One region of the Bacillus sp. F9_6S_D1_P_5 genome, then DNA from elsewhere that is predicted to be linked to it. Evidence: riboswitches for the same ligand, from Rfam matches in the RefSeq annotation. Region 1 holds a riboswitch; each other region holds the start of a gene.
The links. Region 1 has a riboswitch for S-adenosylmethionine ahead of metI (cystathionine gamma-synthase/O-acetylhomoserine thiolyase). Riboswitches for the same ligand answer to the same signal wherever they lie in the genome.
Positions count from the first base shown of each region.

Region 2: linked by a shared signal. The riboswitch ahead of ACUXEY_RS03145 (LLM class flavin-dependent oxidoreductase) and the one ahead of metI (cystathionine gamma-synthase/O-acetylhomoserine thiolyase) in region 1 are both predicted to bind S-adenosylmethionine.
Region 3: linked by a shared signal. The riboswitch ahead of mtnW (2,3-diketo-5-methylthiopentyl-1-phosphate enolase) and the one ahead of metI (cystathionine gamma-synthase/O-acetylhomoserine thiolyase) in region 1 are both predicted to bind S-adenosylmethionine.
Region 4: linked by a shared signal. The riboswitch ahead of ACUXEY_RS23395 (ABC transporter permease) and the one ahead of metI (cystathionine gamma-synthase/O-acetylhomoserine thiolyase) in region 1 are both predicted to bind S-adenosylmethionine.

Region 1 is NZ_JBTREW010000003.1:158,255-166,227, reverse strand. It holds gene ACUXEY_RS05615 (class I SAM-dependent methyltransferase) at 1-1,004, shown strand, start outside; gene ACUXEY_RS05610 (ArsR/SmtB family transcription factor) at 1,150-1,440, opposite strand; gene ACUXEY_RS05605 (cysteine hydrolase family protein) at 1,834-2,346, opposite strand; gene metC (cystathionine beta-lyase) at 2,508-3,671, opposite strand; gene metI (cystathionine gamma-synthase/O-acetylhomoserine thiolyase) at 3,668-4,780, opposite strand; SAM riboswitch class I at 5,022-5,131, opposite strand; SAM riboswitch class I at 5,335-5,444, shown strand; gene ACUXEY_RS05590 (bifunctional homocysteine S-methyltransferase/methylenetetrahydrofolate reductase) at 5,515-7,347, shown strand; gene metH (methionine synthase) at 7,347-7,973, shown strand, end outside.
Region 2 is NZ_JBTREW010000002.1:54,951-62,923, forward strand. It holds gene ACUXEY_RS03120 (RrF2 family transcriptional regulator) at 1-157, shown strand, start outside; gene ACUXEY_RS03125 (DAK2 domain-containing protein) at 337-513, shown strand; gene ACUXEY_RS03130 (SH3 domain-containing protein) at 702-1,052, shown strand; gene ACUXEY_RS03135 (DUF4352 domain-containing protein) at 1,249-1,797, opposite strand; gene ACUXEY_RS03140 (hypothetical protein) at 2,090-2,479, shown strand; SAM riboswitch class I at 2,798-2,904, shown strand; gene ACUXEY_RS03145 (LLM class flavin-dependent oxidoreductase) at 2,987-4,045, shown strand; gene ACUXEY_RS03150 (ATP-grasp domain-containing protein) at 4,038-4,994, shown strand; gene ACUXEY_RS03155 (hypothetical protein) at 5,009-5,137, shown strand; gene ACUXEY_RS03160 (hypothetical protein) at 5,460-5,741, shown strand; gene ACUXEY_RS03165 (HD-GYP domain-containing protein) at 6,246-7,370, shown strand; gene ACUXEY_RS03170 (YjcZ family sporulation protein) at 7,524-7,634, opposite strand.
Region 3 is NZ_JBTREW010000014.1:37,144-45,116, forward strand. It holds gene mtnX (2-hydroxy-3-keto-5-methylthiopentenyl-1-phosphate phosphatase) at 1-542, opposite strand, end outside; gene mtnW (2,3-diketo-5-methylthiopentyl-1-phosphate enolase) at 539-1,783, opposite strand; SAM riboswitch class I at 1,848-1,953, opposite strand; gene ACUXEY_RS17935 (aminotransferase class I/II-fold pyridoxal phosphate-dependent enzyme) at 2,018-3,196, opposite strand; gene ACUXEY_RS17940 (carbon-nitrogen family hydrolase) at 3,211-4,074, shown strand; SAM riboswitch class I at 4,146-4,287, shown strand; gene mtnK (S-methyl-5-thioribose kinase) at 4,379-5,560, shown strand; gene mtnA (S-methyl-5-thioribose-1-phosphate isomerase) at 5,557-6,618, shown strand; gene ACUXEY_RS17955 (YvrJ family protein) at 6,688-6,825, shown strand; gene ACUXEY_RS17960 (3-hydroxybutyrate dehydrogenase) at 6,880-7,656, opposite strand; gene ACUXEY_RS17965 (PadR family transcriptional regulator) at 7,851-7,973, shown strand, end outside.
Region 4 is NZ_JBTREW010000024.1:38,836-46,808, reverse strand. It holds gene ACUXEY_RS23415 (DUF3981 domain-containing protein) at 1-581, shown strand, start outside; gene ACUXEY_RS23410 (multidrug effflux MFS transporter) at 709-1,959, shown strand; gene ACUXEY_RS23405 (hypothetical protein) at 2,210-2,713, shown strand; gene ACUXEY_RS23400 (DUF3951 domain-containing protein) at 2,732-2,884, opposite strand; SAM riboswitch class I at 3,267-3,372, shown strand; gene ACUXEY_RS23395 (ABC transporter permease) at 3,507-4,424, shown strand; gene ACUXEY_RS23390 (ABC transporter permease) at 4,442-5,446, shown strand; gene ACUXEY_RS23385 (ABC transporter ATP-binding protein) at 5,403-6,413, shown strand; gene ACUXEY_RS23380 (ABC transporter ATP-binding protein) at 6,410-7,183, shown strand; gene ACUXEY_RS23375 (peptide ABC transporter substrate-binding protein) at 7,198-7,973, shown strand, end outside.

The DNA of each region.
Region 1 (7,973 bases):
ATATGAAAGAACGTGAAAAAATCGGAAGACAAGGGGACTTTTTTACAAGTAGCAACGTATCCTCTGTTTTTGCAAAAACCTTTGCTAAGTTTTTTATTCGTCTTGTTGAAAATGGTGAAGTTGCTCCGAATATTTGTGAGATTGGTGGGGGAACAGGAAGGTTTGCCTATGATGTTTTGCAAGAGTGGAAGCAATTATCTCCAGAAACCTTTACGGATTTAAACTATTCAATGATTGAAATGAGCCCTTTTCATAGAAAATTACAGCGGAAAAATCTTTATTCGTTTTCTAATGTGTCATATTATACGTCGCATAGTGAAATGGGCGAATCGTTCGAAGGGATTCTTTTTTCGAATGAGTTATTTGATGCATTTCCTGTTGAAGTAATTGAGAAGAGAAATGGAATATTGTATGAAGTACGTGTTACGTACACAGAAGAAGGGAAACTTGCAGAAGTATGTAGACCGTTACATAAACGAATTGGTCGATACTTATTGAAATATAATATTCATCTTGCTGAAGGCCAGCGTTTTGAAGTGCCGATTGCGATGGAAGAATATATAAAAGAAATGGCGAAATGGTTTCAACGAGGTGTATGTATTACAGTTGATTATGGATATACAAAAGAAGAATGGATGCATCCTGCACATCAGGAAGGAAGTTTACGAGGATATTACGACCATAAGTTAATCCGTAATCCTTTAGTGCATCCAGGTGAAATGGATCTTACTACTCATATTCATTGGGACGAACTGAAAGAGATGTTTAGCCTGCAAGGTATGCATACAGTATGGCATAAGAAGCAATCAGAGTTTTTGTTAGCGGCAGGAATATTAGAGCAGCTTACGAATCATCAAGATAGGAACCCTTTTTCTGAAACTCAAAAACAAAATCGAGCAGTTCGTTCTATGATTTTGAGTGGAGGATTAGGGAGTGCATTTGATGTTGTTATGCATACGAAACATATGCAACAGTTACAATTGAATCGGTATTTGAAAATATAAAAAAAACAAGACACAGCATATTTCTGTGTCTTGTTTTTTAATACGACTTATGTAGCATTATATATTTCCTCTCATGATATATATTTATATTAAAGATATGAGATAAAAAATATAGAATACGTCCTTTTTCTCTGTTTATGAGTCCCTAACCCAATAATACGCGAACGAGTTGAATAATTGTTTCGTTTTCTACTTTGTAATAAATTTCTAATCCTTTTCTTTCACTTGAAACGATTTTAGCACTTTTTAATTTTGCTAAATGCTGTGAAATTGTAGATTGTGGCATGTTTAAGCCAGTGTACATTGTAGAAACGTTGCTTGGACCACGTTCAATTAATCCCTTTACAATACATAAGCGAACAGGATGAGCAAGTACTTTCAATAATTCTGCATTGCTTTCATATAGTTCTATTTCTTTTTGAAAGGTTTCTAACATGTTCTTTTCCACCTCCGTGTGAGCTGTTTTACCATACTATACATACCAAAAAATTAAAGAAAAGAAAACAGTTGTTGCAGAAAAAAAGTCCTAAAGTAAAGAAATTGTAAGAAAAGAGACCCTGATGTAAATAAAGTAGATGATTTAGCACGGTTTTGTAAAATGACATTTTTGGGTGAAAATTTCGATGCGTTTTAAAAATTGAAAGATATAGATATATTTGTAACACAATTTTATCATGATTTTCTTATTCTTTCAAATGAATATACAAAATTTTTAAAATAATAAGACAAAGGAATTGTAATGTTATTTATAGAATATAAAATAGGTTAAAAGAAAATGTTTGAGTTTAGCTGATAAATTTTAGAATGATTAATCTGTTGGTTATTTATTCTAGAGTTCATCGTTTATCAGCTTTAAAAATCTGCGATTCCATATATTCTCATAAAAATCAATTGTCTCTTTTGCGGACATAAATGGATTATTTAACGTAGAGGTAGTTTTCTGTACCATGAAGTTTTCGAATCCTAGTCCATGGGAAAATTTAATCGTAGCATCCATGCAGTACTCTGTTTGGGCACCACAAAATTCAATACGATGTACAGATAATTGCTCTAAAATCTCTTTTAAGTTTGTTTTATAAAATGAATTGGCATGTGTTTTTCTTACAAAAAGATCTTGTTCTTGAACATCTAAATCAGCATGAATAGCCCAAAGATCTTTTTCAGGTACTAAATCATCATCACAATGTTGAACGAAAAGAATCGGTTTATTTGATTTTCTGTATGAAGAAATTCTTTTATTTACTTTTGTAAGTAGATTTTGTAAATCGAATAAATGCTCCCCGCTATAACATACTCCATTTTGTAAATCGATAACGATTAAAACATCTGCACAAGTATCCATTATTTTTGCCCCTTTTTTTACTTTTTAATATATCAATTAATTCATTACTTGGAAATAGATGGTGCTCTGTCGTTTTTTATGAACTATACGAAAAGTAAAAAATATACTAAACAGCATAAAAAAGAAGATATGAAAACTTAATTTCATATCTTCTTTTCACTCTATGCATTTACAGGTTCTTCTACATAAGAAAGGGCATTTTCAAAATCGGATATTAAATCGTCAACATTTTCAAGGCCGACGGATAACCGGAGTAATGAATTCGAAATACCTCTTTCATCGCGAGCTTCTTGCGACAGTGCTGCATGTGACATTTTAGCTGGATAGGAAAGAATGGATTCGACAGCTCCTAAACTAACCGCAAAGACAGGTAATTTTACTTTTGATAAAAATTGGCGGAGTGCGTCTTCTGATTGTAAAGTGAAAGATAGGACGGCTCCGGCTGATGTAGCCTGAGATTGTTGAATGTCAAATCCAAGATGTGTTTGTAAGCCAGGATAATAGACATTTTGAACTTTAGTGTGATCTTGTAAATAGTGTGCAATTTTATTGGCGTTAGCCGCTGAATGCTCAAGACGTACATGCAATGTTTTTAGGCCACGAAGTACGAGAGAACAATCTTGCGGGCCTAAAATAGCGCCGAATGCATTTTGTAAAAATCCAAGTTTTTGAGCGAGTTCGGCATCTTTTACAACCGCTAATCCGGCAGTAACATCACTATGCCCGGCAATGAATTTTGTAGCACTATGAAGAACGACATCGGCGCCAAGATCAAGTGGTTTCTGGAATAGTGGTGTCAAAAATGTATTATCAACAAAAGTAAGGGCGTCAATAGATTTTGCAAGTTTAGAAACAGCACGAATATCTGTCACTTTTAAAAGTGGGTTAGAAGGTGTTTCCACATAAAAGAGTTTTGTATTTGGCTTAATGTTTTGCTTTATTTCTTCTAAATTGGTCATATCAACAAATGTATGTGAAACACCGTAACGGGAGAGAACTTCAGTTATAATTCGATAAGTTCCTCCGTATACGTCTTCTGAAATGAGTACGTGATCACCTTGTGAAAGGAGGAGGAATGCAGTAGAAATCGCTGCAATTCCTGACGCGAACGCAAACCCTTTTGTTCCGCCTTCTAATAAAGCAATGATATCTTCAAGCGCTTCACGTGTTGGATTGCCAGAGCGACTATAGTCATATTTCCCGAACGTATCTACATCAAATTGGTGGAATGTTGATGTATTATAAATGGGAACGTTAACAGCTCCTGTTTGTGAGTCATGTTTATATTGGTTGTGTAGTAAGAGTGTATCTATAGAATAACTCATATTCTTACACCTTCTTTTACAAGTGTAATGGCTTGTTGTAAGTCTTGAATTAAATCGTTACTATTTTCAATGCCAACGGAAAATCGAAGAAGACGATTACATACACCGTTTTCTGTTCTGATTTCTTCAGGAATATCAGCGTGTGTTTGCGTTGCTGGATACGTCATTAAACTTTCAACACCACCGAGACTTTCAGCAAATGTAATTAAGGATAAAGATTGTAAGAATGGATTAATCCACGTTTCATCTTTCAGACGAAATGAGATCATGCCGCCTCTTCCAGGGTAAAATACATCTGTCACCCCGTCTTCATCATTTAAATAAGCGACAACTGCTTTTGCATTTTCTTCATGTTGTCTCATGCGAAGCGCTAACGTTTTCATACCGCGGATTAATAACCATGAGTCAAATGGGCTTAAGACCGCACCGGATGCATTATGATAATGGGCGATTTCCTCACAAAGTTCCTTTCCTTTTGCAACGACAAGTCCGCTTAGCACATCGTTATGCCCACCTAAATATTTCGTTGCACTATGCAGTACAATGTTAGCACCTTCTGTTAAGGGCTGTTGTATATAAGGCGTGTAGAATGTGTTGTCTACAATAAGGAGTAGTCCGTGTCTTTTCGCTACAGTTGCGACTGCGGTAATATCAGTAACTTGCATTAATGGATTAGTTGGAGTTTCTATGAAAATAGCTTTCGTTTCAGTTGTGATAGCTTGCTCAATTTGTTTAATAGATTGTGTATTTACGTATCTACATCGAACGTTCCACTTTTTTTCATGCTCAGAAAATAATCGATAAGTCCCGCCGTATAAATCTTCAGATACAATAAGTTCGTCTCCAGAACGGAATAGCGAAAGGACGAGGAGAACAGCCGCCATTCCGGAGCTACAGGCATAACCTTGTTCGCCGTATTCTAAGTCTGCGATTGCCTGCTCTAAAAGACCACGAGTTGGATTTCCAGTTCTTGAATAATCAAAGCCAGTAGATTTACCAATTCCTTCGTGACGATAAGCAGTTGAGAAATAAACAGGCGGGTTAACAGTTCCTGTTGTAGTTTCGCTCCGGTTTCCGATTTGTGCTAGTTTCGTTTCAATAGTTGACATGTGAAAATTCCTCCTTTTTAAATGAACAATTAAGTGAATGTAAAGTGAAACTTTAATCAGTGAGGGATTCATCCCCACTAATTATCAGCCCTCACCAATCGGGCTTTTACGGGCAGTTGATTCCCACCTAACTTCTTTGTTCCAGCTGAATTTTGAGTTGGGAATCTTACTGCCCTCAAATAGCGGGGGAAAATAAAAAAAGCCTTCTAAGAAGAAGGCTTTCGGTTTGAATAGAGTCTTCTTCTCATCTGTCAAATCTTTCACAATTTGCTGGAATTAGCACCTTATTAACAAATGTTAATGGTTGCTGAGGTGTCATAGGGCCAGTCCCTCTACCTCTCTAGATAAGAATGTTCGTATGAAATTTTATTATGTTTTTAACTTTACAACAAAAGATAATTGAATTGCAACTTTATTTTAAATAATTTTTATTTTTCCGCAAGTGTCATTGACTTTTGCATTTGTGCGTGCTAAATTTATTAAAAAATTAACAAACATTGTTAAAAGGGGAACGCATTTCCTTTTAGCTACATAAATAAAATAATAAAGACAAACTCTTATTGAGAGCGGTGGAGGGAAAGGCCCTGTGAAACCCGGCAACCTTCAAACGAAATGTTTGAAACGGTGCTAATACCTGCAAAACGAGTGTTTTGCATAATAAGAGGAGGACCAATTATGTCCCCCTCTTCAAAGTGAAGAGGGGGTTTTTATATTGATAGAAATGAGGGAGATTGGTGAAATTACTAGATTTATTATCGAAAGGAATTGTAATAGGTGATGGTGCGGTTGGGACGTTATTACATTCACACGGTTTGCAAAGTAGTTTTGAAGAATTGAATATATCTGATCCGGATTTAATTATATCGATTCATAAGCAATATGTAGCTGCTGGGGCTGATGTGATTCAAACAAATACGTACGGAGCAAACGAAGCGAAATTACGTATGTATGGTTTAGAAAATCAAGTTACTGAAATTAATAGAGCAGCAGTCAAACTGGCGAAAGCATCTGTTACAGACAGAAACGCTATTTTAGGAACAATCGGTGGTATGAAACATATTGGAGCTGTTACGACAACTGATATGGAAAGAGAATTTATGTTACTTGAGCAGGCAAGTGCTTTACTAGAAGAACAGGTTGATGGATTACTATTAGAGACTTTCTATGATGAGTTTGAATTACTTCATGCTGTTCAGGTGTTACGAAAACAAACGAATATTCCAATTGTAGCTCAATTAGCGTTACATGAGGCAGGTACGACTCAAAATGGAAATGATGTAAATGAAATATTAAAACAGCTTTTAGATTATGGTGCAAATGTCGTTGGATTGAACTGTCAACTAGGGCCGCTTCATATGACAGAAGCTTTTAAAATGATATCGATTCCGAAAAATGGTTACTTATCAGCATACCCAAATGCAGGTCTCCCAAATTATGTGGAGGGACGTTACGTATATGAGGGAAGTCCGGCTTATTTTGAAGCGATGACACCGAAATTTATTGAGCAAGGTATTCGTTTATTGGGTGGTTGTTGTGGCACGACTCCAGAACATATTGAAAGTATGAAACGTGCAATTGCAAATGTTACACCTGTAATAGAAAAGGATACGATTCAAAGACCGAAAGTAGTTCATACACACGAGAAACGTTCGAAAGCTCATGTTACTTTAGCTGAGAAAGCAAAAAAACAAACGACAGTAGTAGTGGAATTAGATCCACCGAAAACGTTAGATACGCAGCGGTTTTTTGAAGGAGCAAGAGCTTTGAAAAGAGCTGGAGCAGATGCTATTACTCTAGCAGATAATTCATTGGCATCGCCTCGCGTCTCGAATATGGCAATGGGAGCATTATTAACGAAGCACGATATTCCGGTATTGACGCACTTAACGTGTAGAGACCATAACGTCATCGGATTACAATCTCATTTACTAGGATTATCAGCGTTAGGCATGGAAGAAGTGTTAGCTTTAACTGGTGATCCAGCACGTGTCGGTGATTTTCCAGGTGCCACTTCTGTATATGATTTGTCCTCTATTGAGCTCATTAAAATGATTAAAGAAATGAACGATGGGCGTTCTATTTTAGGGAAATCAATAGGGCAAGCAACAAGGTTTTCAGTGGGAGGTGCTTTTAATCCGCATGTAAGACATTTAAAAGCAGCGGTTAAGCGAATGGAACGGAAAATAGATGCTGGAGCGGAATATTTCTTAACGCAACCGATTTATGATATCGCGTTAATTGAAGAAGTGTATGAAGCGACAAAGCATTTGAAGCAGCCTATTTTTATTGGGATTATGCCACTAATAAGTAAACGGAACGCAGATTTCCTTCATTTTGAGGTGCCAGGTATTACGCTACCTGAAGAAGTAAGAGAGAGAATGGATGGACATGAAACGAAAGAAGCAGCAATTGAAGAAGGGATTCGTATTTCACAAGAATTGATCGATACGGCGATGAAATATTTTAACGGCATTTATCTTATTACACCATTTCTAAAATATGAAATTACAGAACATCTTGTTAAATATGTGAGAGAAAAGCAAGAAGTGAAAGAAGGTATTAATTGATGAAATGTATAGAAGAAAAATTACAAAATAACATCTTAATATTAGATGGTGCAATGGGAACGATGATCCAGCAAGAGGACTTAACGGCGGAAGATTTCGGAGGAGAAGAGTACGAAGGCTGTAATGAATATTTAGTAGAAACAAGACCAGATGTTATTTTAAAGATTCATAAAGCCTATATTGAAGCTGGAGCGGATATTATTGAAACAAATACATTTGGGGCGACAAATATTGTACTAAGTGATTATGAGTTATCTCATTTAGACGAGGAGCTAAATGAGAAGGCAGCGGGTTTAGCAAAGCAAGCAGTCGAAGAAAGCGGGAAGGAAGTATATGTTGCGGGAGCAATGGGACCGACAACGAAAGCGATTAGTGTTACTGGTGGTGTGACGTTTGAAGAATTAATTGAAGCCTATACACGGCAGGCAAGAGGATTGTTGAAAGGAGAAGTTGATGTATTACTCGTTGAGACGAGTCAAGATATGCGTAACGTGAAGGCTGCTTATATTGGAATTCAAGCAGCTTTTGATGAACTAAGTAAGGTAGTACCTATCATGATTTCGGGAACGATTGAACCGATGGGAACGACTTTGGCGGGGCAAACAATTGAGGCTTTTTACTTATCG
Region 2 (7,973 bases), on a different contig from region 1:
TACAATTAACTTAGTAATGCTTGAAGCAGAAGAACACATGCGTGAGTTTCTTCGTAAAAAGACTCTTGCATGGTTAGATAAAGAACTTGATATTGTTTTACCTGAAAAGATAAGGGTAGATACTCGTGAATACTTCAAACAAAAAAACTCTAACTAAATCGCCATGACGAATTAGTTAGAGTTTTTTTGTTTTTTAACATTAATTCCATCATGTGAGTACTTCATCACAAATTCCTTCTTTAAATATCACATTTAATTAACTCATAAAGTTTCAAATTGATTAACATTAAAATTCTAAACAATACAATTTTATTTTCGTAAAAAGTAAATGAATTTATGTGTTCATATATTTTAAACATAATGAAAATTCCCTTTGAAAAAGGAACAGAGTATACGAAAGAAAGCGTAGCTCGCATGGGCCGCGCCGATACAGTTGGTGAAAGAAGCTTAGGATATCCACATGCACTTGCACTTGGAGTTATTTTTACGGAGATTTCGGGTAGTTTGAAATAGGAATGAGAAAGTCCCTTTGCCTTAAGGTGGAGGGACTTTTATATAGTTGGTAGAAGACTACTTTCGGGCTCTCTCTGTAAAATATGAGTTTTTTCATATTTTTGATAAAATCTTATTTCAAAACTCCAACTAATATTTAAGATAATCGTTTGTGAAGAAATATATTATAAAAAAAGGGGGAATTTATTTTGTTACATCGCTTATCTATTTGTACTTTATTAACAGCTTTTATGTTTACTTTATTTACATTTAACGGCTCTGCTTTCGCGGCTACGAATACTACTAAAAATGAAACAGTAGTAGCAGCTTGTGCAAAGGGAGGTACGGTAGGTACATATGGTGCAAAGATGCGCAGTGGTTACACTGTGGGATCACCTGTCTTACATACATTTACTAGTGGTCAGAAAATTACTGGTACATGGGTAACAGGTGAGTATGTTCAAGGGCATTATAGTAATTCTAAACAGTGGTTAAAAGTTACTTATAAAGGGATGACAGGTTATGTATCACACACAACATTATATAACGTTTGCTCATAAAACTATGTACTATAATAATAATTGTGGATATATTGAACTGATCTCTTTTAAGGATTAGTTTTTTTGTCTCCTAGTTTTTGATGGAGCATTTTTTGAAAAAAAAACCAACGATTCATTAAATCGATGGTTTTATGCTTATATATTATTCATTTGTATCTATATCAAATTTTTTCATTGCTTTTTGCTTATTTGAGACTTAGTTTTTTTGTGATTGCAGCTTATCGATTTTCCAGTGTGCTCCTAGAGGATCTAAAGAGCTTTCAATATAAAACATATATTCATCTGCGGTACTTGGTACTTCAAAAGCTATTTTTAATTCTACCGTTTCATTTGGTTTAACTTGTATATTAGAAGGGTTTTGGTCAAGCACCTTTCCTTCATAAGTTTTTCCGTCTTTTTCATCTTTTAAGTTATATTTTAATTCTGATAGTCTAATCATTTGACCTCGTACATTTTTTACAGAGACATTAACAACGATAGAATCGTTGCTATCATTTAAATATGCACTTTGAACGGTGCTCAAGTAATAGCCTCCCTTAACACTCTCACCAACTAATAAAATACCTTGTTCCAAGCGGCTCATATCTTCTTCTTCAAAATTTATTAATTCTTCATTTTCATTTTTTGTGGTTGGTTCTTCTAATGGAACATTTTCAACGGCACTATCTTTTTTATCTTGTGTGCAAGCAGCCGTAACACTGACTAATACTAGAATGAAAGTAAGTAATATGAATAATTTTCTCATAAAATTGATCTGTCTCCTTAAGTTTCTCAATTTTGTGCAACTATACATATAAGATTAACATAATATCTCATTATTGGCTCAAGATAGGTAATCTTTTAGACACCTTATTCTTTTTACTTTTCATATACATTCGATTGGTTCTCGCGATATTTGTTAATCTTTTAAAACATTGGCTTAGTAATACGGAGGGTTATTATAGATATATTAATCATATAATTTGTCCCTATCAAAATGAACATCTTTTGCATCTAATATATTGTAAATATATTTTATTTTGAAAGGATGTGATTATATGGCTCATAAATCTACTGGAGTGTTTCGAGTTCCGGTTTCTGAAAATGGGATTATTCCAACTGCTCTCAACATTATGTTAAACAATGATTCACGCTGCCATACTAGTAATGTAACGGTAACTGTTAAGAGAAGTCCAAACACTTCTTTCCCAACTCAAAATGAATTAGTTGAAATCTCTCGTACTTTTGTTTCTTTAGAACCAAACAGAACAACTAAGATTGTGTTGTTTACGCCAGAATTCCAAATAGAAGATTTTCTTGATGTTATTATTAGTGGAAATAAAGATGATGTTAAGGATGTTCTTGTATATTCTTTTTTAGCAGATTCAGCAGGTCACAATCTGCCATCTACTGTTTTCAGAAATGCAGAATACACTTTTGCTTGCTGACAACGTGATGATGTATTCTTTACTGTCATATATCTGAAGGGGAATGTTAAATAGGAGTTGATTTAACTTTTATTTGGCTTCTCCAAATAAGTCTGCTTTAGTTAAATAAACAAGGAACCGACTAATAGGTTCCTTGTTTATTTGCATGTAACATGAAATTTCGTGTCTATTATTCCGCAAGCAAAACAACATAATACCCTTATAAATCTCTATAACAATATGATTTTTCTGCATATCATTTAATGTATATCGGAAAAATAAGTATTAATAGATTGATTTTTATTATTCTGATGATTATAATAAATGAAAATCAAACAATTCTTATGTTGAGAAGTGGAGGGACGGGCCCTATGAAACTTCGGCAACCTCGTTTTAGACGAAAGGTGCCAAATCCTGCAGGTGAAAAAACATCTGAAAGATAAGAGCGGTTCACTTAGTCAAGAAGGCTACTCTTATTTCGATAAGAGTAGCTTTTTTTATGGCTAAAAGTTAAAGGGGGAATAGGTAGTGGAGTATGGTTTTTGGTTGCCGATTTTTGGGGGATGGCTTCGAAATGTGGATGATGAATCTATGCCGCCTACGTTTGAGTATGCAAAACAAACAGCGCAAGCGGCAGAACAATTAGGTTTTTCAACAACACTTATTGCAGAATTAAATTTAAATGATATAAAAGGTGTTTCAGCACCAAGTTTAGAAGCGTGGACAACTGCGGCAGCACTTGCAGCAGTAACTGATAAATTAGAGATTATGACAGCTGTAAGACCTGGGTTCCATAATCCAGCAGTTACAGCAAAAATGGCAGCAAATATCGATCAATTAAGTAATGGTCGTTTTACATTGAATGTAGTTTCAGCATGGTGGGAAGAAGAAGCGAGACAGTACGGCGGGGTATTTACCGCACATGATGAAAGGTATGATCGCACAGAGGAATTTGTAACAATTTTGAAGGGGCTTTGGAAAGAAGACGAATTTTCTTATAAAGGGAACTTTTATGAGCTTCAGCATACACATTTAAGTCCAAAACCTGTGCAGAAACAAGGCATTAAGCTTTATGCAGGTGGTGAGAGTGAGCGAGGAAAAGAGGTCATTGTAAATCACGCGGATGCATATGTAATGCACGGCGGAACAGTGGAAGAAGTATGTGTGAAAATAGAAGATATGAAGAATCGTAGAAAAAAAGTTACAGACGAGCCATTACAATCATTCGGGCTTGCGGCTTATGTCATTTGCTGTGATACAGAAGAAGAGGCGTTAGAAGAATGGAGACGCATAACGGATGTGAAAGATGATGCTTTAGGCTATGCGGGTTACCAAGATTTTATTAGTAAATCGCATTTGGAACAGCAAGTGAAGCTCAATGATTATTCCGTATCGAATCGCGGGTTACGTCCTAATTTAATCGGAACACCAGAACAAATTGCAGAAAGGATACTTGCTTTTGAAAAAGTAGGTGTGACGTTATTACTTTTACAATTTTCGCCACAGCTTGAAGAGATGAAACGATTTTCTGAAAAAGTGATGCCATTAGTTGAAGCAAAAAGAAAGGAATTGATTACAAATGAGTAAAATTTACATATTACATGAGAATAAGGAATGGACGAATCATTTAGTGAAAAGGCTGGAAGAACTGGAGTTACCGTATGAGGAATGGCTTTTAAATGAAGGAACACTTCCGTTAGAACAAGAACCTCCCCATGGTGTTTTTTATAGCCGCATGAGTGCCTCTTCGCATACGAGAGGGCATCGATATGCACCTGAATTGACTGAAGGGGTTCTTGCTTGGCTAGAGGGATACGGGCGCACAGTATTTAATGGATCTCGAGCATTACGTCTTGAAGTAAGTAAATTGAATCAATATGCAGCATTAAGAAAATTGGGGATACAAGTGCCGAAAACAATTGGTGCTGTTGGCCGTGATCATATAGTAAAAGCAGCAAGGGAGTTAGGAGAAGTACCGTTCATTACAAAGCATAACCGTGCAGGTAAAGGCCTTGGTGTTCAACTCTTTCATTCCATTGATGCTTTAGAACAATATTTGGACGGTCCGGCGTTTGAAGAACCCATTGATGGAATTACTTTAATACAGCAATATATTGAAGCACCAGAACCATATATTACACGTTGTGAGTTTGTAGGCGGTCAGTTTGTATATGCGGTTAAAGTAGATACATCAGAAGGATTTGAACTTTGTCCAGCAGATGCGTGTTCGATTCAAGATGCTTTTTGCCCAGTAGGAGAAGAAAGTAAGACAGAAGCGCCAACAAAATTTGAAATTATATCAGACTTCCAAGAGCCAATTATTGAACAATACAAAGAATTTCTAAAAGAAAATGAAATTACCGTTGCTGGTATTGAATTTATTCGCAGTGCGGATGGAACAATTTATACGTATGATATTAATACAAATACAAACTATAATTCTGATGCAGAGTCTGTAGCGAATCAATTTGGTATGCTTGAGCTTGCTACATTTCTTGGAAGAGAATTAGAGAAACAAGTAGAGTCAGTTAAATAGTATAGAAGGTTCTAGTGAAAACCTTTGTTAAAGTAATCGTGGGAGTATGGTCAAGTTTAGGATATCCAGATGCAGGTGCGCATGCGTTTGAAGAAATTGTGAGTAAGTTTGAAATAGGAGTAAGAAGATCCCCTCTAGCTTAAGCTAGAGGGGATCTTCTTACTCCTATATATATTCCAATAATTGTTTCTATTGTATTGAGAATAATGGCATCTGCATCAAAAAAACAGCTTATAAAAGGACTTATCCAACGTAACATATAAATGTATCGTAAAAGTGAATAGGTCTATATTTTGTTTTTAGATAGATATAATTTGAGGGTATTTCGATGATATTTCCGCTAATAGAATTGTATGATAAGCTGTATATAACTGTATATTTTGAGGACGGAAGGCTGCTATCCTTTCTCTGATTTTATATAAGAAAAAATTATTTGAGCTTTAATGGAAATGGAGGATATATTATATGATTTTAGGAATTTCATATTTTGATATTTTTTGTATTGTAGTGATTGTCTCATTTTTCTTGATTTTTTGGAGATTGAATGTATGGTATAACAAAAAACATAATGTTCCTAAGGTTTTTCAATGGTTTCCTAGAAAATGGGGTAAAAGAAAAGTTTCAGAGCATTTATCACAATTAAATGAAAAGTTAGCGGCTGAAGGTAAAGGTATTTGGGTTACAATCTATGCTATAGATTTATACATTGTAACTATTCCTTGTACAGTCAAAAAATATAAATCTTAATAAATATGTTTAAAGAAAGGCCTTTTAATTAAAATAAAAGGTCTTTTCTTTTTATAAATTTTAGAAGTGATTTGTTGAGTCCATGTGTTTATGCGGAGAAAGTCACTTGAGTTTGATGAGATAGAGGGAGATTGTAGTGAAGTGAACCGTGTAATAAAAAAGAGCTTAGCAAAGGGGAAAAAACCAACGGGGTTATTTAAAATGATAATCAAAGATCTGGATTTTTTGTGATGAATACTTATTCATGCTTGATTAACGTAATGTCCTTTTTCTATAACCCTATGTATCTCTTTATAAATTGTGCGTTTAGGATTCTTGTTTGTTACTGAATGAGTCGAAAAACTGTTGCATACTCTTAGCTTGATTATTTAAAAAATGCTGACGGTACCCTGTTTATAAGTTATGAGAAATGATGTTTTTTGCACTATTATCTATTCTTGGATATTATTAATAATATCTATATGAACTTATTTTTTTTATTAAAAAGGTTTGGCGGTGTGTAAAATGATTACAGGTATTAAAAATATTGAAACTAAAGAACCGATAAAAATGTTTCTATTGATTCCCTGTAGTATTGTTTTGTTTGATAATATTTATCAACATTTTATTCTTAGAAAGGATTTTTCACTACAGAAACTTTTATTTGAACTCGTATTTTTATTTATTTTTATTTCATTTATTTTATATAATAAGTGTTTACAAAAAATAAATAAACAAATGTTTACAAAATATATTTTTCTTGGAGTAAGTATTATTTATCTTTTGGCATACGACTTTATGTTTATACGTAATCCAGATGCTTCTTTACATATCCCTTATTTAGAGTGCTTCTTAGTAATTTCTGCACCTTTATTTTTAAGTATTCATTATCTTCTATGGGTATCTATTTGTATGATATGTAGATTTTTAATTGCTATTTATTATTTTGAAATTAACTATCCAATATCATTAATATTATTGTTTCTAACAATTTTTGTTACGTCATTTTTTGTATTTCTTTCATTAAAATTTTTAGTACAAAAAATTAAAGTATCCTATGAAAAACAAATGAAAGAAACAGCTTTATCGATAATGAGGATAATGGAATTAAAGGATCAATATACGAAAGGACATAGTGAACGTGTAGCAAATTATGCTACTATTCTTGCTAAAGAAACAAATGAATATGATGATAATTCTTTAAAACAATTTCATTTTATTTGTTTATTACATGATATAGGGAAAATAGGTATTCCTGATGAAGTTTTAAAGAAAGCATCTTCTCTTACAGAAGAAGAATATAATCTTATTAAGACACACCCACGATTAGGATTAGAAGTTTTTAAAAATATATCTTTAATAAAAGGTAGTGAAGACATAATTCTTTCTCATCATGAAAGATGGGATGGAAAGGGCTATCCTCAAAAACTAAAAGGAAATCAAATACCATTATGCGCAAGAATTGTTGCAATAGCAGATGCATTTGATGCAATGACTTCTTCAAGAGCATATCGTTCAGCCCTATCTCCTGAAGAAGCTTATAGACGTATTATAGAAGGATCTGGTACACAATTTGATCCTTCTATAGTAGAGGTTTTCAAAAAAGTATTTCCTTTGTGGGAGAAAATGGTCCCAAATTCTTTTAGTTAAAACCTCATGTCTTACATCGATTCATATTTGAGGTATGACGAATGCGAAAAATGAAAAAACCGAATCAAATCGTGATAAAAATTTGGAACCAGATAATGAATAAGGCACATAAAGAAAAGGTACCTATATATAGGTACCTTTTCTAATAGTTTTTTAGCAGAAACAACTGCATCCGATAATGATTAATAGAATAAATAATACAACTAATAAAGCAAATCCTCCAGCGAAACCGCAGCCTTCGCCGCAACTACCACCATATCCCATAACAATAGTGCCTCCTTTAGATAAGAGGGGAAAACTAGAGTTCATTCCATAGATTTTAACGGGTTCACTTTAACTTATGCTTTAAAGAATGAATTGAGCAGGTCCTTTTGAAAATAAAGAAAAGACGCCATTAGGCGCCTTCCTTTTAGGTAGATAAGACTTTAGTTTTCCAATCTAAAGAAATTTTGTATCAGCTCTTTGTGAGTATATCATAATATCTAATTGATTTATTATGCATTGTTGCATACTTTTATCTCCCTCTATTTTCCATTTGATAAAATAAAATTCCAATATTGATAAAATTTAAATAAATATTTATAAATATTCAAGATATTTACA
Region 3 (7,973 bases), on a different contig from region 1:
ACTTTATCTGCTTGTTTCGCAGCTTGTAAATCAGTAATGGAATCTCCAATTACAATATGGAAGTCATTCGTATCACTTAATTTACGGATTAAAGATGATTTGCATAATCCGCAATGGTTTTGACAATGATGATCACAAGGGTGAGGCCATTTAACGGTAATGTATTCACTTGAAAAATCAGTTTCATTACAGTAAATGTGCTCTTTTGGAATGGTTCCTTGTAAGAGTGGGTAGACGAAGAAATCCATTCCACCAGATATAACATAAAAAGAAATGTTATTCTCATTTACAAATTGTATAAATTCATGAAAACCACTACGGATTTCAGCAGTCTCTATTAAAAATTGAATAATATCATCGTGTAGATTAGTAGGTATTAATTGAAATAATTGAGAAACGCCTTCTTGAATAGATAGCTCTTGTGATAATATTCTATTCTTTACTTCTTCAGCTTCTGGTGGTGCGAATTTTTCCATAATGGACATAATGTTATCATTATTTGTAATCGTGCCATCGAAATCACAAAATACTTGAATACTCATAATTTCACCTCATGAGAGGGATTTCCCCATATTTGTAGTGCACTATGCAAATTTATGTCATCTACTTCATGGAGAGGTATATTTTGCAAGGTAGCATCAATCGCAGTACGGAAAGCTATCCCGCCGCCCTGCGCCCCATTCGGATGTCCGTGTATCCCGCCGCCAGCATTAATAACAACATCTTTACCAAAATCTCGTACAATAAAGGGAACGAAACCAGGGTGAATACCAGCAGACGGAACAGAGAAACTCTTCTTGAAAAATGCGTCATCTTCAGTTAAATATTTTGAGATGGCAAGAGCTTCTTCTTTTTCGAGCGCAACACTCCCATATGGAGATGGGAATAATGAAAAGTCAGCGCCAGCGTAACGTAGTAGCTTGCCGAGTAATAATGGAGATGAAACCCCATATAACTTGGATGCTGAGTAAGCACCACTTACAGCAGGGTGTGCCATAATAGGAACTGGGATTTCATCATCTTCTACAAGTGATTGTAGTACATCTAGTCCGTAAGCAAATACGTTAAATAATAGAATATCAGCCCCAGCTTGCACTGCACGTTTCGCATTTTCTTTTAAATCAAAAGTTCGTCCTGTTAAATTTACGGCATATAACGTTTTATGTCCGTACGTTTCATATACGGATTGTAAAACTTCTTTTCCAGATGCAATGCGTTTCGTAAGTGGAGTTAATGTATTCTCAAATAATATTTCATCATCTTTTACGATATCTACACCACCAATTGCTTGATCGCGTAATTGCGTTTTTAAATACCCAATATTTCGTCCAATCATCCCTTTAAAAATACTCATTAAAAGAGGGCGCTCATACACTTGTAAAAGGTTTCGAATACCATCTATGCCGAACTTTGGACCAGGAAAATGTTTTTTTAATTCGTCTGAAAAAGTTAAGTCAATTAATTTTACTTCGCCATCAAGTGATAGCTTTCCGAATGTAGTTGTTAAAATAGCTGGTAAGTCTGGACTGAAGTTTAATAAAGGGTATTCGATTTTAATAATCCCGCGTTTTACTTTTTTACGTAAATACAAATTGGTATGTTCATGTTCAGGTAATTCCTCAACATGAATGACGTTGCCTTTATGTTGTTTTAATTGTTCTTGCAATAAATGTGGCAAATGTGTCCAAGATCCAATCGTTAAACCGAGTGCAATTTGCTCAGCCTTTTTTTCTAAGTTATGTGAATCATCATGGATTAAATACGTCGCTATAATTCCGCTCATTGTTATAACCTCCTAGTTAAATAAAAAAACCTCTCAGCTAAGGAGAGGTTTTTTTACAACCAGCTCCTTATCTGTCAGCGTAATGCTGCGAGAATTAGCACCGTGTCTACAATTGTAGATCGGTTGCCGGGTTTCGTCGGGCTCGTCCCTCCACCTGCTCTTGATAAGAAGTATTTAGAAATGTTTAAATTTTTAAGATAATTGAATTTTGTCAGATATTTTTCGTGTTGTCAATTACTTTTTGAAAAAATTTAATTTATCGATTCGATTAATGGCTTCTCGTAATCTATCTTCTGTATGCAAGAGACCAACGCGGACATACCCTTCACCATGCTCACCAAATCCAACACCAGGAGCAACTGCAACGTGTGCTTTTTCTAGTAAAATATTAGAAAATTGCTCAGAGGTATATCCTTTCGGAACAGGAAGCCATGCAAAGAATGACCCTGTTGGAATGTCTACATTCCAACCAATTGAGTGACAAGCTGAAATAAGAGCGTTTCGTCGAGATTCGTAACTATTTACAAGGTCTATTACGCAAGACTGTGAATTTAATAGTGCTTCGCGGGCAGCATCTTGAATTGCACCAAAAATACTAACATACATATGATCTTGTAATAAGTTAATGGTTTCAATGACACTTTCATTTCCTACTGCAAAAGCGATACGCCACCCAGCCATATTGAAAGTTTTCGATAGAGTATAAATTTCAATTCCTGTATCCTTGGCACCGTCTGCTTGTAAGAAACTCACGGGCTTTTGACCATCAAATCCAATAGCGCCGTAAGCAAAATCATGAACAACTAATATATTATGTTCATTAGCAAAATCAATGGTTTCTTCAAAGAATTCTTTTGATGCAGTAGCACCAGTAGGATTATTTGGATAGTTTAAAAACATTAATTTTGCTTGTTTCGCAATAGAGTCATCAATTTTCGTATAATCTGGTAAAAAATTATTTTCTGCAAGTAGTGGCATTGTTTCAAATTGTGCTTTTGCTAAAGCAACACCTGATAAATAATCTGGATAGCCTGGATCGGGAACGAGAATCGTATCACCAGGGTTTGTAAAGCAAACTGGTAATTCTACTAATCCAGCCTTTCCGCCAAACAAAATAGCAACTTCTGTTTTTGGATTTACTACTACATCATATTCACGTTGATAGAATGTTGCCACGGCTTCTTTTAAACTTTCATGTCCGCGAAATGGCGGATATTTATGATGAATGGTCTTTTCTGCAGCATCTTGTAAAGCTTTTACGATATGCTGCGGTGTTGGTTGATCTGGATTACCTTGACCTAGATTAATAACATCGTGACCAGCTGCTACGACTTTGTTAACTTTTGCAACAAGTGAAGCGAAAAATTGTGTCGGCAATGATGTTACTATCTCAGAAGGTTGAAATAATTTCATACTTTCCACCTCTTTTGAAAGTTGTTACAATTCTAGTGACAAATGATATAATCTTTCCAGTATTTTGTAAAGAAAAAATTATGAATGGGGCTGACAAAATGAAAGTCGCATGTATTCAAATGGATATTGTCTTTGGAGATGTAGAAAAAAATATTGAGAATGCTAAAAATAAAATAAGCGAAGCGATGAAAGAAAGACCAGATGTTATTGTCTTACCAGAGCTATGGACAACAGGATATGATTTAACGAGACTCTCTGAAATTGCAGATAGGGATGGATTGGAAACGAAAGAAAAGTTGAAAGAATGGTCGAAACAATATGGTGTACATATTGTCGGTGGTTCCATAGCGAAGCAAACAAAACAAGGTGTTACAAATACAATGTATGTTGTAAACAAGGAAGGAGAACTAGTCAATGAATATAGTAAAGTACATTTATTTCAGCTTATGGATGAACATAAATATTTAATAGCTGGAAATAGTACAGGTGAATTTAAGCTAGATGATGTAGAGTGTGCCGGCACAATTTGTTATGACATTCGTTTTCCAGAATGGATGCGCGTTCATACTGCTAAAGGTGCAAAGGTTTTATTTGTTGTAGCAGAATGGCCATTAGTTCGTTTAGCACATTGGCGTTTACTATTGCAAGCAAGAGCAGTTGAAAATCAATGTTATGTTGTCGCATGTAATAGGGCAGGAAAGGATCCGAATAATGAGTTTGCTGGTCACTCTTTAATTGTCGATCCTTGGGGAGAAGTTGTTGTAGAAGCGAATGAAGAAGAATCCATTTTATTTGGAGAGCTTCATTTGGAGAAAATTAATGAAGTACGCAAAGGAATTCCCGTTTTTGCAGATCGTCGTCCAGAATTATATAAATAAAATGTTGACAAGTGATTTTTATTCTTGGTATAGTCTTCAACATAAAGTTAAAAATTCAAAAAATTATACAACTCTTATCAAGAGCAGGTGGAGGGATTTGGCCCGATGAAGCCCAGCAACCGACCGTAATACCATTGTAAAATGGGGCGTTTATTTACGCCAAAAGGCACGGTGCTAATTCCAGCAGAAAGTTTACTTTCTGGCAGATAAGAGGGGAGAAGATAAACTTCAAACCTCTTTCTTAGTGGAAAGAGGTTTTTCTGTGTTAGAAAAACCTCTGAATTAAAAAAAGGGGGAGAAGACGATGGGATATTATTCATTGACTGAAACGACAGCTATACAATATGCGAAAGAAAACGGTTATTTTGAAAAGAAAGCAAATGTAGTTTGTCATGAAATTGGAGATGGAAATTTAAATTACGTGTTCAAATTAGGTGATGGAGAGAAGTCTATTATAATAAAACAAGCATTGCCATATGCGAAAGTAGTTGGTGAGAGCTGGCCGTTATCTATAAAAAGGGCGACGATTGAAAGTAAAGCATTACAAATTTTTGCGAAGTATGTGCCGGAATACGTGCCGGTAGTGTACAGTCATGATGAAGAGTTAGCAGTAACAGTAATAGAAGACTTATCAAGGCTAACAATTGCTAGAAAAGGATTAATAGATGGAGAAGAGTATCCACTTTTATCCCAACATATTGGTCGTTTTCTAGCACATGTTTTATTTTATACTTCAGATTTTGGATTAGAGTCAGAAGAGAAAAGAGTACTAGAAGGTACATTTGTAAACCCAGACCTTTGCAAAATTACAGAGGATTTAGTGTTTACAGATCCGTTCGGTCATTACGATACGAATGATTATGAGCCAGAGTTACAACTAGCGGTTGATGAATTGTGGAGTGATAAAACTTTAAAGTTAAAAGTCGCACAGTATAAATATAAATTTTTAACGAGAAAAGAAGCGCTTATTCATGGTGATTTACATACTGGTAGTATTTTTTCATCGCCTTCTGAAACGAAAGTGATTGATCCGGAATTTGCAACATATGGCCCATTTGGATTTGATCTTGGTCAATTTATTGCAAATTTATTATTAAATGCGTTATCACGTGAAGAGGAAAAAAGAAATGTGCTATTTTTCCATATTGAGAAAACATGGAGTTATTTTGTAGAAGCTTTTACGAAGTTATGGATTGGAGAAGGTGTAGAAGCATATACGAAAGAGAAACAATGGTTGCCGATTATTTTGCAAAATATTTTTACGGATGCCGTTGGATTCGCTGGATGTGAGCTTATCCGCAGAACAATTGGATTAGCGCATGTAGCGGATTTAGATGAAATAGCGAATAAAGAAACGAGAATTGAAGCGAAGAAACAAGCGCTATCTTTAGGTAAAGAACTAATAAAATATGAATCTAAGAACGCTGATATTCAACTGTTCCGAACATTATTTCAACAGACAGTTTCTGGAGGGGTAAAAGCATGAGTACAATTGTTACTATTCCGAGGTCTGTCAGTTGGAAAGGTGATGCCATTGCAGTATTAAATCAAACAAAGTTACCGCATAGTACAGAATACAAAACATTAACGACGATTGAAGAGGTATGGAAAAGTATTGTTATGCTAGAAGTACGAGGAGCACCTGCAATTGGAATTGTAGCTGCATTTGGCTTGGCGCTTGCATCAAAAAAATATACTGCTTTACATATTGAAGAATTTCAAAAGAAGTTTAATAGAGATTGTAATTATTTAGGAACGTCACGCCCGACAGCAGTCAATTTATTTTGGGCAATCGATCGCATGAGAGAATCGATTCGAGAAATTACTACAATAAAAGAAGCACAAAAAATATTAGAAGAAGAAGCGCTTCGCATTCAACAAGAAGATGAAGCGGTATGCCGGAGTATTGGAGAACATGCATTATCATGTTTTAAAGACGGTGATAACATTTTAACAATTTGTAACGCTGGCAGTATCGCAACTGCTAGATATGGTACTGCATTAGCGCCGTTTTATATTGGGAAAGAAAAAGGTGTACGGTTACATGCGTATGCGTGTGAAACGAGACCGGTTTTACAAGGCGGGCGTTTAACGACTTGGGAATTGAAACAGGCCAATATTGATGTAACTCTTATTACAGATAATACAGCAGCGCATGCTATTCAAACGAAGGAAATAAACGCGATTATTGTAGGAGCGGACCGAATTGTCGCAAATGGAGATACGGCAAATAAAATCGGAACAATGAATTTAGCAATATTAGCAAAGTATTTCGATATCCCGTTCTACGTTGCAGCTCCGCTATCGACATTTGATATTCCGAAACAAACAGGCGCTGAAATAGTTATTGAAGAAAGAGACGAAACAGAAGTTACGAAAATTTTTGGGAAACAAGTGGCACCAATTGGAACTACTGTTTATAATCCTGCATTTGACGTAACACCAAACGAATTAATTACAGGTATTATTACTGAGAAAGGTATTATACGAGGAAATTATAAACAGGAAATTGCATCATTATTTGAAAGACAAGCTAATACATAATGGCTTGTCTTTTTTTATGCCTAAATGTTTTCTTTTCTCTTATTTATATAATGAAAGGAGGCGTAAAAGATGGAAGAGTGGATCAGGATGGTAGGTAATGTAGGATTTCCGATTGTTGTAACATTATATTTACTCCACCGTATCGAAAGTAAATTAGATGGGGTAATTGTTGCAATCGAAAAACTCCCTAAACAATTACTAAAGTAGGAAGGTCCTAGCGATAAAAAATAAAGTTTGCTCTTCGTGAGCAAACTTTATTTTTTATTGAGCAGTATAACCACCATCGATAACGACAGCTTGACCGGTTATACCTTTCGCTTTTTCGCTCGCTAAAAATATAGCATAATCCGCGATTTCTTGTACTTGTAATAAGCGTTTTTGTGGTACAAGTGGATAAATGATATCCTCTAAAACATTTTCAAGTGGTACGTTTCGTGTCGTAGCTAAATCTTGTAGTTGATTACGTACGAGAGGGGTATCGACATAACCAGGACAAAGGGCGTTAACGGTAATTCCATGAGTAGCGCCTTCTAAAGCGGCAACTTTTGTTAATCCAATTACGCCATGTTTTGCGCTATTGTAGGCGGATTTCCCTGCAAATCCAACGAGACCATTAATGGAGGCGACATTAATAATACGACCATACATTTGCTTTTTCATGATCGGGAAAGCATGCTTCATTGCGATAAAAGGGGCGATTTGCATAATTTTAATAAGTAATTCGAACTTTTCAGTTGGAAAATCTTCAATTGGTGAAACGTGTTGCATTCCTGCGTTGTTAATTAATATATGTAATGAACCGAAATGATTAACTGTTTGAGATATTGCAGCTGTAATTTCTTCTTCAGATGTAACATCACATTTCAAACCAATAGCTTGGTAGCCTTCTTTTTGTAATTGTTCAGCAGCTTCTTTTGCCCGTTCTTCAAGACGATCGGTAATAACAACTTTTGCACCTTCTTTTGCAAAAGCATTTCCCATTTCATAACCAATACCACTTGCAGCGCCTGTTAAAAAAATAACTCGATTTGTAACCATGATGAAAAACATCCCTTCCTAATAAAGTTCTCATATTGCTCTATTTAGAGGGGGGATATTAAAAATCCTGCAAAGATTTGGAAAAAATTATTAGCTATCTTGTTTTGCAAAATAGTCTCTGCTATACTATTTTGTAAAGCAAGATACTTACGCTTATCTATCTTGTAAAACAAGATAGTAGGAGGATTTAAATTATGTCGACAAGTCAAATGCTGAAAGGAATTTTAGAAGGATGCTTACTTGCTATTATTTCTGAAGGTGAAATATACGGTTATGAAATGAGTGAAAAGCTAGCAAAGTATGGCTTTACAATGGCG
Region 4 (7,973 bases), on a different contig from region 1:
CTGCGTTAGGTTACTCGCTTATTGATGCGCGTACAGGTAAGTTGTATTACTATAACGGAAAAGAAGTAAAGGGAATTATGGACGGTTCAGCTGCTTCGGAAGTAGTGGATAATTCCTTTAAGAGAGAGAAATGGCATGGAACGATGCCGGTTATTTATAACGTGTACGGTAAACCTTCTTGGATTGTACCTGTTATTGATGACGGAGGTTTAGTACGTGCTCATACAGTTATCTATGCTTCTAACGCGAAAATATTTGCAACAGGTTCGACGCAAAAAGAAGCGCTTGAGAATTATAAAAATGCGCTGAGCGGAAGTGGAGATTCATTTAGACCGACTTCAAGTGGTAAAGAGGCACAAAAAGAAGGCGTTGTAAAACGTGTATATAAAGAAAAATCAGGTGAAAATACAATTGTGTACGTACTGTTAGAGAATGAACAAAAAGTATTTATGATACCTGTGAAAAAATTCCCATATGCTATGTTTACAGAAGTGGGAGATCCAATTCAAATCACATATTTAGATACAGGAGAGGCGATGTCTTCCGTATCTAAATTTGCAAATAGCAATTTGAAAAAGTAAAGCGATAGAAATTCTATCGCTTTTTTTTACAGTATAAAACAGGAAAATGCGCTATACTTGACGTATGTTTATGTTGTAACTATAATTGTTACGATTCATTATGTATAGGAAAGGGTGAACAGAAAAAGTGAATGGAGTTAATCAAGAAATATATAAACCTGTAAAGACAAATAGGTTATGGATGATTCTTGTACTAGGGACACTTACGGCAATTGGGCCGTTATCTATCGATATGTATTTGCCTTCGTTACCGAAATTAACGGATGATTTACAGACAGGTGCATCCCTAGCGCAACTAACATTAACAGCTTGTTTACTTGGGCTTTCAGTAGGGCAATTATTTGTCGGTTCAATTAGTGATATTTATGGAAGGCGCAAACCTCTTATTATTGCTCTTATTATTTATGTTGCTTCTTCTTTACTTTGTGCTATTGCACCTTCTATTTGGAGTTTAGTGTTATTGCGCTTCTTACAAGGGGCTTCAGGATCGGCTGGGATTGTTATATCACGTGCGATGGTACGTGACATGTATTCAGGTTCTGAAATGACGAAGTTTTTCTCACTGCTTATGTTAGTAAACGGAGCAGCGCCTATTTTGGCACCGATTATTGGAGGACAATTGTTACAATTTACAACATGGCGCGGTGTCTTCATCGTTCTTGGAGCAATTAGTGTATTCATGTTAATATCAGCTACTTTCGTATTACGTGAAACATTACCTCCCGAAGAGAGAGAAACGGGTGGATTGTCAGGAACATTGGCGACGTACGGAAAGCTGTTAAAGGATCGTCTGTTTATGGGATATGCATTGTCACAAGGGCTAGTAACGGCGGCAATGTTTGCGTACATTTCAGGCTCACCATTTGTGTTGCAGAACATATACGGAGCGTCGCCACAGCAATTTAGTTTATTCTTTGCAATCAACGGTATCGGTATTATCATTGCTAGTCAGGTAACAGGTCGTTTAGCAGGGAAAGTGAATGAGAAGACATTATTTGTTGCTGGTATTATTATCGCAGCTGTTGGTGGCCTATCTTTATTACTGACAATCGTGCTCGGAATAGGTTTAATTGGTGTTTTATGCTCATTATTCCTTGTCGTATCAAGTGTCGGGGTTGTCTCAACGACTGGGTTCTCGTTAGCGATGAGAAATCAGAAACAAGCTGCAGGAACAGCATCGGCCTTATTAGGATTATTACAGTTCATCTCAGGAGCACTTGTTGCACCGTTAGTAGGTATTGGGGGAAGTAACACCGCATTACCGATGGGGGTTGTAATCGCTCTTTGTGAAATTGGTGCTGTATTATGTTATCTATTTATGGCCAGAAGAAGTGAAAAGCAGTTTGAAATGCAACAAAGACAAAATTTAGAGGCTTAAATTATAAAAAAGAGCTGATTCAAATACGTTTTGAATCAGCTCTTTTTTCATTTCTTTGAAATAACGCATACAGCTTCGTAAGGTGATGCAAAAGTTATTTGCATAAAGTGACGATACTGTGACAAAAATGTAGGCATGTATATTAAGCTATCGTCTTAAGTGTAAAAAGTAGGATGTTCTCGGTATAATAACAAGTGAAGATATAAGAAACTATAATGAGTAGTAGCTGTAGATAAAAGGAGAAGAAGAGATGAAGAAGGTTTTGGGTATTGCTGTAATGGGAAGTATGATCCTTCTAGCGGGATGTAATGGAAATAAAGATACGAAAGAACCGAAAGAAAAGGTAGAGCAATCTACTGAGCAAACAGAAGAGATGAAAGAATACCGTGCAGTACATGAAAAATACGATATGAAAATGAATAAAGAAATTAATAAAGCATTACAGTTATGGGAAGTGGCAAAAGAAAAGGGCGGTAAGGAAATAACGAATGCTACATATAAAGAAGACGTGCAGAAGGTAACAACGGGCATGTTAGAAGATATAGATCACATACGTAAAGAAATTCGTGTGCCGAAGTCGAAAGAACAAGAACATGAAATGTATGTTGGCTTCTTAAATGAAGCAGAACAAGCGATGAAAAAATTACAGAAGTTAGCTAAAGAAGAAGATTCATCTTTGATTCGTGATATAGAAATTAATTTTTCAACAGCATCGACATACTATAAACGTTTTCAAGCAGAAACGAAAAAATAACCTTGCGTATGCGCAAGGTTATTTTTTCTTCTTACCATCTCCGTCTTCATCCTCGGATACTAATGCCTTCTGTTCTTCGTGAAATTCAGAAATGGTTTGACCGGTAATATTATCGCATGGAGTATAAAAAGAAGTGATACGTTTCTTTTTAATAAAGAGTTTATCTCGCATTAACGGGCAGTAAGCTCCCCACCTCAAAATTCAGTGAAAGCAAAGAAGTTAGGTAGGGGATCAACTGCCCGTAAAAGCCCGATTGGTTCAACTAATAATCAGTGGGGGATGAACATCCCCCACTGATTAAAGTTTCACTTTATAGACCCCGATGATGACAAGTATAACGATTGTTAAGGGTAATCCTATAGTAGCAAGAAGTAAGGGATCCATCTTATAACTCCTTTAACAGTATTTCTTTTTATTATAAGTGAAAACCGTAATTTCGATAAACGACATTAAAAACTGATTTTTCTAAATATATCCAATTTGATTGACTTTTCATTTTTTCAGAATTATAATTCGAAATATACAATTTGAACCAAATAATAATATAGCAATTTACTTATCCAGAGAGGTAGAGGGACTGGCCCTATGACACCTCAGCAGCGGGTTCTGTAGTAGGAACACCGTGCTAATTCCAGCAAGCAAGTCTTGAAAGATAAGTGATGGGCCTTCGTTTATTAAGCCTTGATCTTATTTTTTAAGATCAAGGCTTTTTGTATTTTAAGAAGCGGAAAAGTAATAGGAACAAATATGTCAATAAAACAAAGTAAATTCATTTGTTTAGGGGGTTATCGAAGTGTATGTTATTAAAAAACTATCGGTTATGGTTTTCACGCTATGGGTCATTACGACAGTAACATTTTTGATTATGCATATCATTCCTGGGGATCCATTTTCATCAGATGCGAAAATCTTTCCAGAGGAAGTAATACAGAATATGAGGGCGAAGTATCACCTCGATGAACCGTTATGGAATCAATATGTCGCTTATTTAGATGGCGTAGTTCATTTTGATTTTGGTGAATCTGTTCAATCTACAGGTCAAGGTGTATCAGAAATTATAACGACAGGATTTGGTCCGTCAGCAATTATTGGTTTACAAGCACTTATTATTTCATTATTAGTCGGAATTGCAGCAGGTACATTTGCAGCCCTATATCATGGGAAAGTAATTGATTATAGTGTGAGCTTACTTGCGATTCTCGGTATATCTATTCCAAGTTTTATTTTAGCGCCACTATTTATACAAGTATTTGCTATACAGTTTGAATTGTTACCAGTAGCGTCTTGGGGCACATTCGAACATACGGTATTGCCATCCTTCGCATTAGCATTAGGACCAATTGCAGTGATTACGAGATTTGTTCGCTCTAATATGATTGAAGTATTGCAGAGTGATTATATTAAATTAGCAAGAGCGAAAGGTATACCAATTAAGAAGATTATTATAAGGCATGCCCTTCGAAATGCAATTGTTCCAGTTCTTACATTTGTTGGGCCGTTAATGGCTGGACTTTTAACAGGGACTTTCGTTATTGAAAAAATATTTTCCATTCCTGGTCTAGGAAAATATTTTGTAGATAGTATTTTTAACCGGGATTATCCGGTCATTATGGGAACGACGATTTTCTATAGTGCATTATTAATTTCTTGTATTTTCGTTACAGATATTATTCACCGTATTGTTGATCCACGTATTCGTTCTATTACGTAAGGAGGGGGGACATTTAAATGGGAGTTTATGAAATCAATAAACAGTTATTAACGAATGAAGAGAAAAAAGAATTAACGATAAATAAAGAGCAGCAAACGATTAGCCGAAAGAAGGAAGTGTTTCGCAAGTTTATATCAAACCCTATAGCAGTTTTAGGGGCAGTGACGCTATTACTAATTATTGTTTTTTCACTGATTGGCGAAAGTTTAACGTCATTTACTGCGAGTGAACAAGTAAAAGAAGCAACAAACTTACCCCCTAGTAGTGAGCATTGGTTCGGAACAGATGATCTAGGAAGAGACATATGGGCGCGCACCTGGGCTGGAGGGAAAATTTCACTAACAGTTGGATTAGTGGCAGCGGCTCTTGATATAGGAATTGGTGTACTAATCGGTGGCTTTAGTGGATATGTGAGAGGACGTAGTCGCCTTGGAACGTTAATTGATGAGTGGATTGTACGAGGGATTGAAGTGTTATACGGTATCCCATATTTATTAATTGTTATTTTATTATTAATCGTTATGAAACCAGGGCTTTTTACAATTATTATTGCCCTTGCATTAACAGGATGGATTGGCATGGCACGTCTCGTTAGGGCACAAGTATTATCCTTAAAGCAAAGAGAATTTGTTATTGCAGCAGAGCGATTAGGTACATCGCATATGAAGATTATATACGGACACATCATTCCGAATTTAACAGGCATTATTATCGTAAATTTATCATTTACAATTCCGGCAGCTATTTTCTCAGAATCATTTTTAAGCTTTATCGGACTTGGAGTACAATCACCGGCAGCGAGCTGGGGAACGATGACGAACGATGCACTCGGGACATTACTGAGCGGAGAATGGTGGCAATTATTCTTCCCAGCAATCATGATTGCGCTCATTATGTTTGCATTTAATGCAATTGGTGATGGTTTGCAAGATGCAATTGATCCAAAAATCGTAAAAAGGAATCGAAAGGAGAAAAAACATGGGACAGCTTTTATCTTTAGAAAACGTAACGTTAGCCGTTGAAAAAGAGAATAGTAAGCAAGCGATTGTGAAACATGTTTCCTTTTCTATTAACGAAGGTGAAATCGTTGCACTTGTAGGAGAGAGTGGTTCAGGAAAAAGTGTTACAGCACAATCTATTATTGGACTAAATCAAGAGTCTATTCACATCGATGATGGAAGTATCTCTTTCCAATCTCAAGGATTAACGAATTTACAAGAATCAGAGTGGAATCAAATTCGAGGGAAAGATATTTCTTTTATCTTTCAAGACCCTCTGTCTTCTTTAAATCCGACGATGAAGGTAGGAAGACAAATTACAGAAGTAATTTTGCAACACGAGAAAAAATCGAAAAGAGAAGCAAAAGAAATTGCAATTAACTTATTAAATGATTTAGGGATACATGAAGCAGAGAAACGTTTTGAACAGTATCCACATCAATTAAGTGGAGGGATGAGACAACGTATTTGTTTAGCAATTGCATTTGCTTGTCACCCAAAGCTCGTTATTGCAGATGAGCCTACAACTGCATTAGATGTAACGATTCAAAAGCAAATTATGGAGTTGCTCAAGGCGAGAAAAGAAAAACAAAACACGAGCATTTTATTAATTACACATGATTTGGCACTTGTACGTGAAGTAGCAGATCGAGTAGTTGTGATGTACGGGGGACGTGTTGTTGAAAAAGGGACGATACAAGAAGTAATAGGTTCACCGAAGCACCCGTATACGAAAAGTTTATTGCAAGCTATTCCGAATATGGATGATGCTGAAAAGGTACTTAGGGCAATTGAGGGAACAACACCATCAATTGAAACATTGAACAGCTTTGGGTGCCCATTTGTAAATAGATGCCCAGTAGCAATACAAGAATGCATTCATCGTTTCCCAGAGAGAACAACATATTCTGGAGAACACAGTTCACATTGTTGGCAGCATGTTCTAGAGCATAACCAAGCGAAATCAAAAGAGAAGGTGAATGCCTCATGACAACAGATTTAATTACTGTAAAGCAAGTAACGAAAACGTATGGAAGTAAAAAGAAAGAAATTGCAGCGCTAAAAGAAATATCACTTTCTATTCCGAAAGGAACAACACTTGGCATTATTGGAGAAAGTGGTTCAGGAAAAACAACACTTGGTAAGCTCATAGCTGGGATCGAGAGCCCAACGTCTGGTCAAATTGATTATAACGGTCAAGTTGTCCACAAGTTGAAGTCAGCTCATAAACGAGATTTCTTGCAGAAAGTACAGTTCATTTTTCAAGATTCAACAGCTGCATTAAATCCGCGCTGGAAAGTACGCGATAGCGTAACAGAAGGCTATATGTCATTCGGTTTAGGCGATAAAAGGCTGAAAGATAAAGTCGCAGGTGATGCGCTAGAACGTGTTGGATTAGATAGACGATATATTGATCGTTACCCGCACGAATTTAGCGGAGGACAACGTCAACGGATCGCTATTGCAAGGGCGTTATTATGTGAGCCTGAGGTATTAATTCTTGATGAACCAATTTCGGCATTAGACGTTTCATTGCAAATTCAAGTTGTACATTTATTGCAGAAAATTCAAAAGGAGCAAGGTTATACATATTTATTTATCGCGCACGATTTGCCGATGGTTCACTACTTATGTGAAAAAGTGGCTGTCTTATATAAAGGAGAACTTGTTGAATTTGGAAATACGGATGAAGTGTTCCGGAATCCACAACATTCTTATACAAAAACATTATTAGCGTCAACACCAAAAATTTCGGGTTAAAGGAGAATGTAGGGATGAAGAAGTTTTTATTATTTGTCATTATGACCGTATTAGCAATTACTTCTGTCGCTTGTGGTAAAAAAGAGGCACAAAAGGCGAGTGCTGGTAAGGGAGAAGGGGATCGATTAGTAACGAATATTGGTAGCGATCCATATACACTCGATTCCGCTATTGCAACGGATAGCACATCAGGTTATGTAATTGGACATTTATTCTCAAGCTTATATACGCAAGATAGCGATGGGAAATACCAAAATGAGTTAGCAGAAAAAGAAGAAGTAAATGCGGATGGAACTGAATATACAATCCATTTAAAGAAAGATATTAAATGGTCAGATGGTGCTCCTATTACAGCAAATGATTTTGAATTTGCATGGAAGCGATTATTAAATCCGAAAACAGGTTCTATGAATGCAACAGAAATGTATTTTATTAAAGGTGCAGAGGCATATAATACTGGAAAAGGTGAAGAAGGCCAAGTTGGTATTCAAGTTGTTGATCCTCAAACATTAAAGGTAACACTTGAGCACCCAGTTGCTTCTATTAAACAAAAATTAGCGAGTTCATTGTTTATTCCACTATCTAAAAAATCAATTGATGATAACAACAAATTAAAAACAGATCCAAAAGAGTTAATTACAAATGGACCATTCACGTTGAAAGAATGGAAGCATAACCAAGCTATTACAGTACAAAAAAATAAAGAATACTATGATAAAAAGGTAACGTTAAAAGAAATTGAGTTTCGTATTATTCCAGATTCTAAAACAGCGTATCAATTGTATAAATC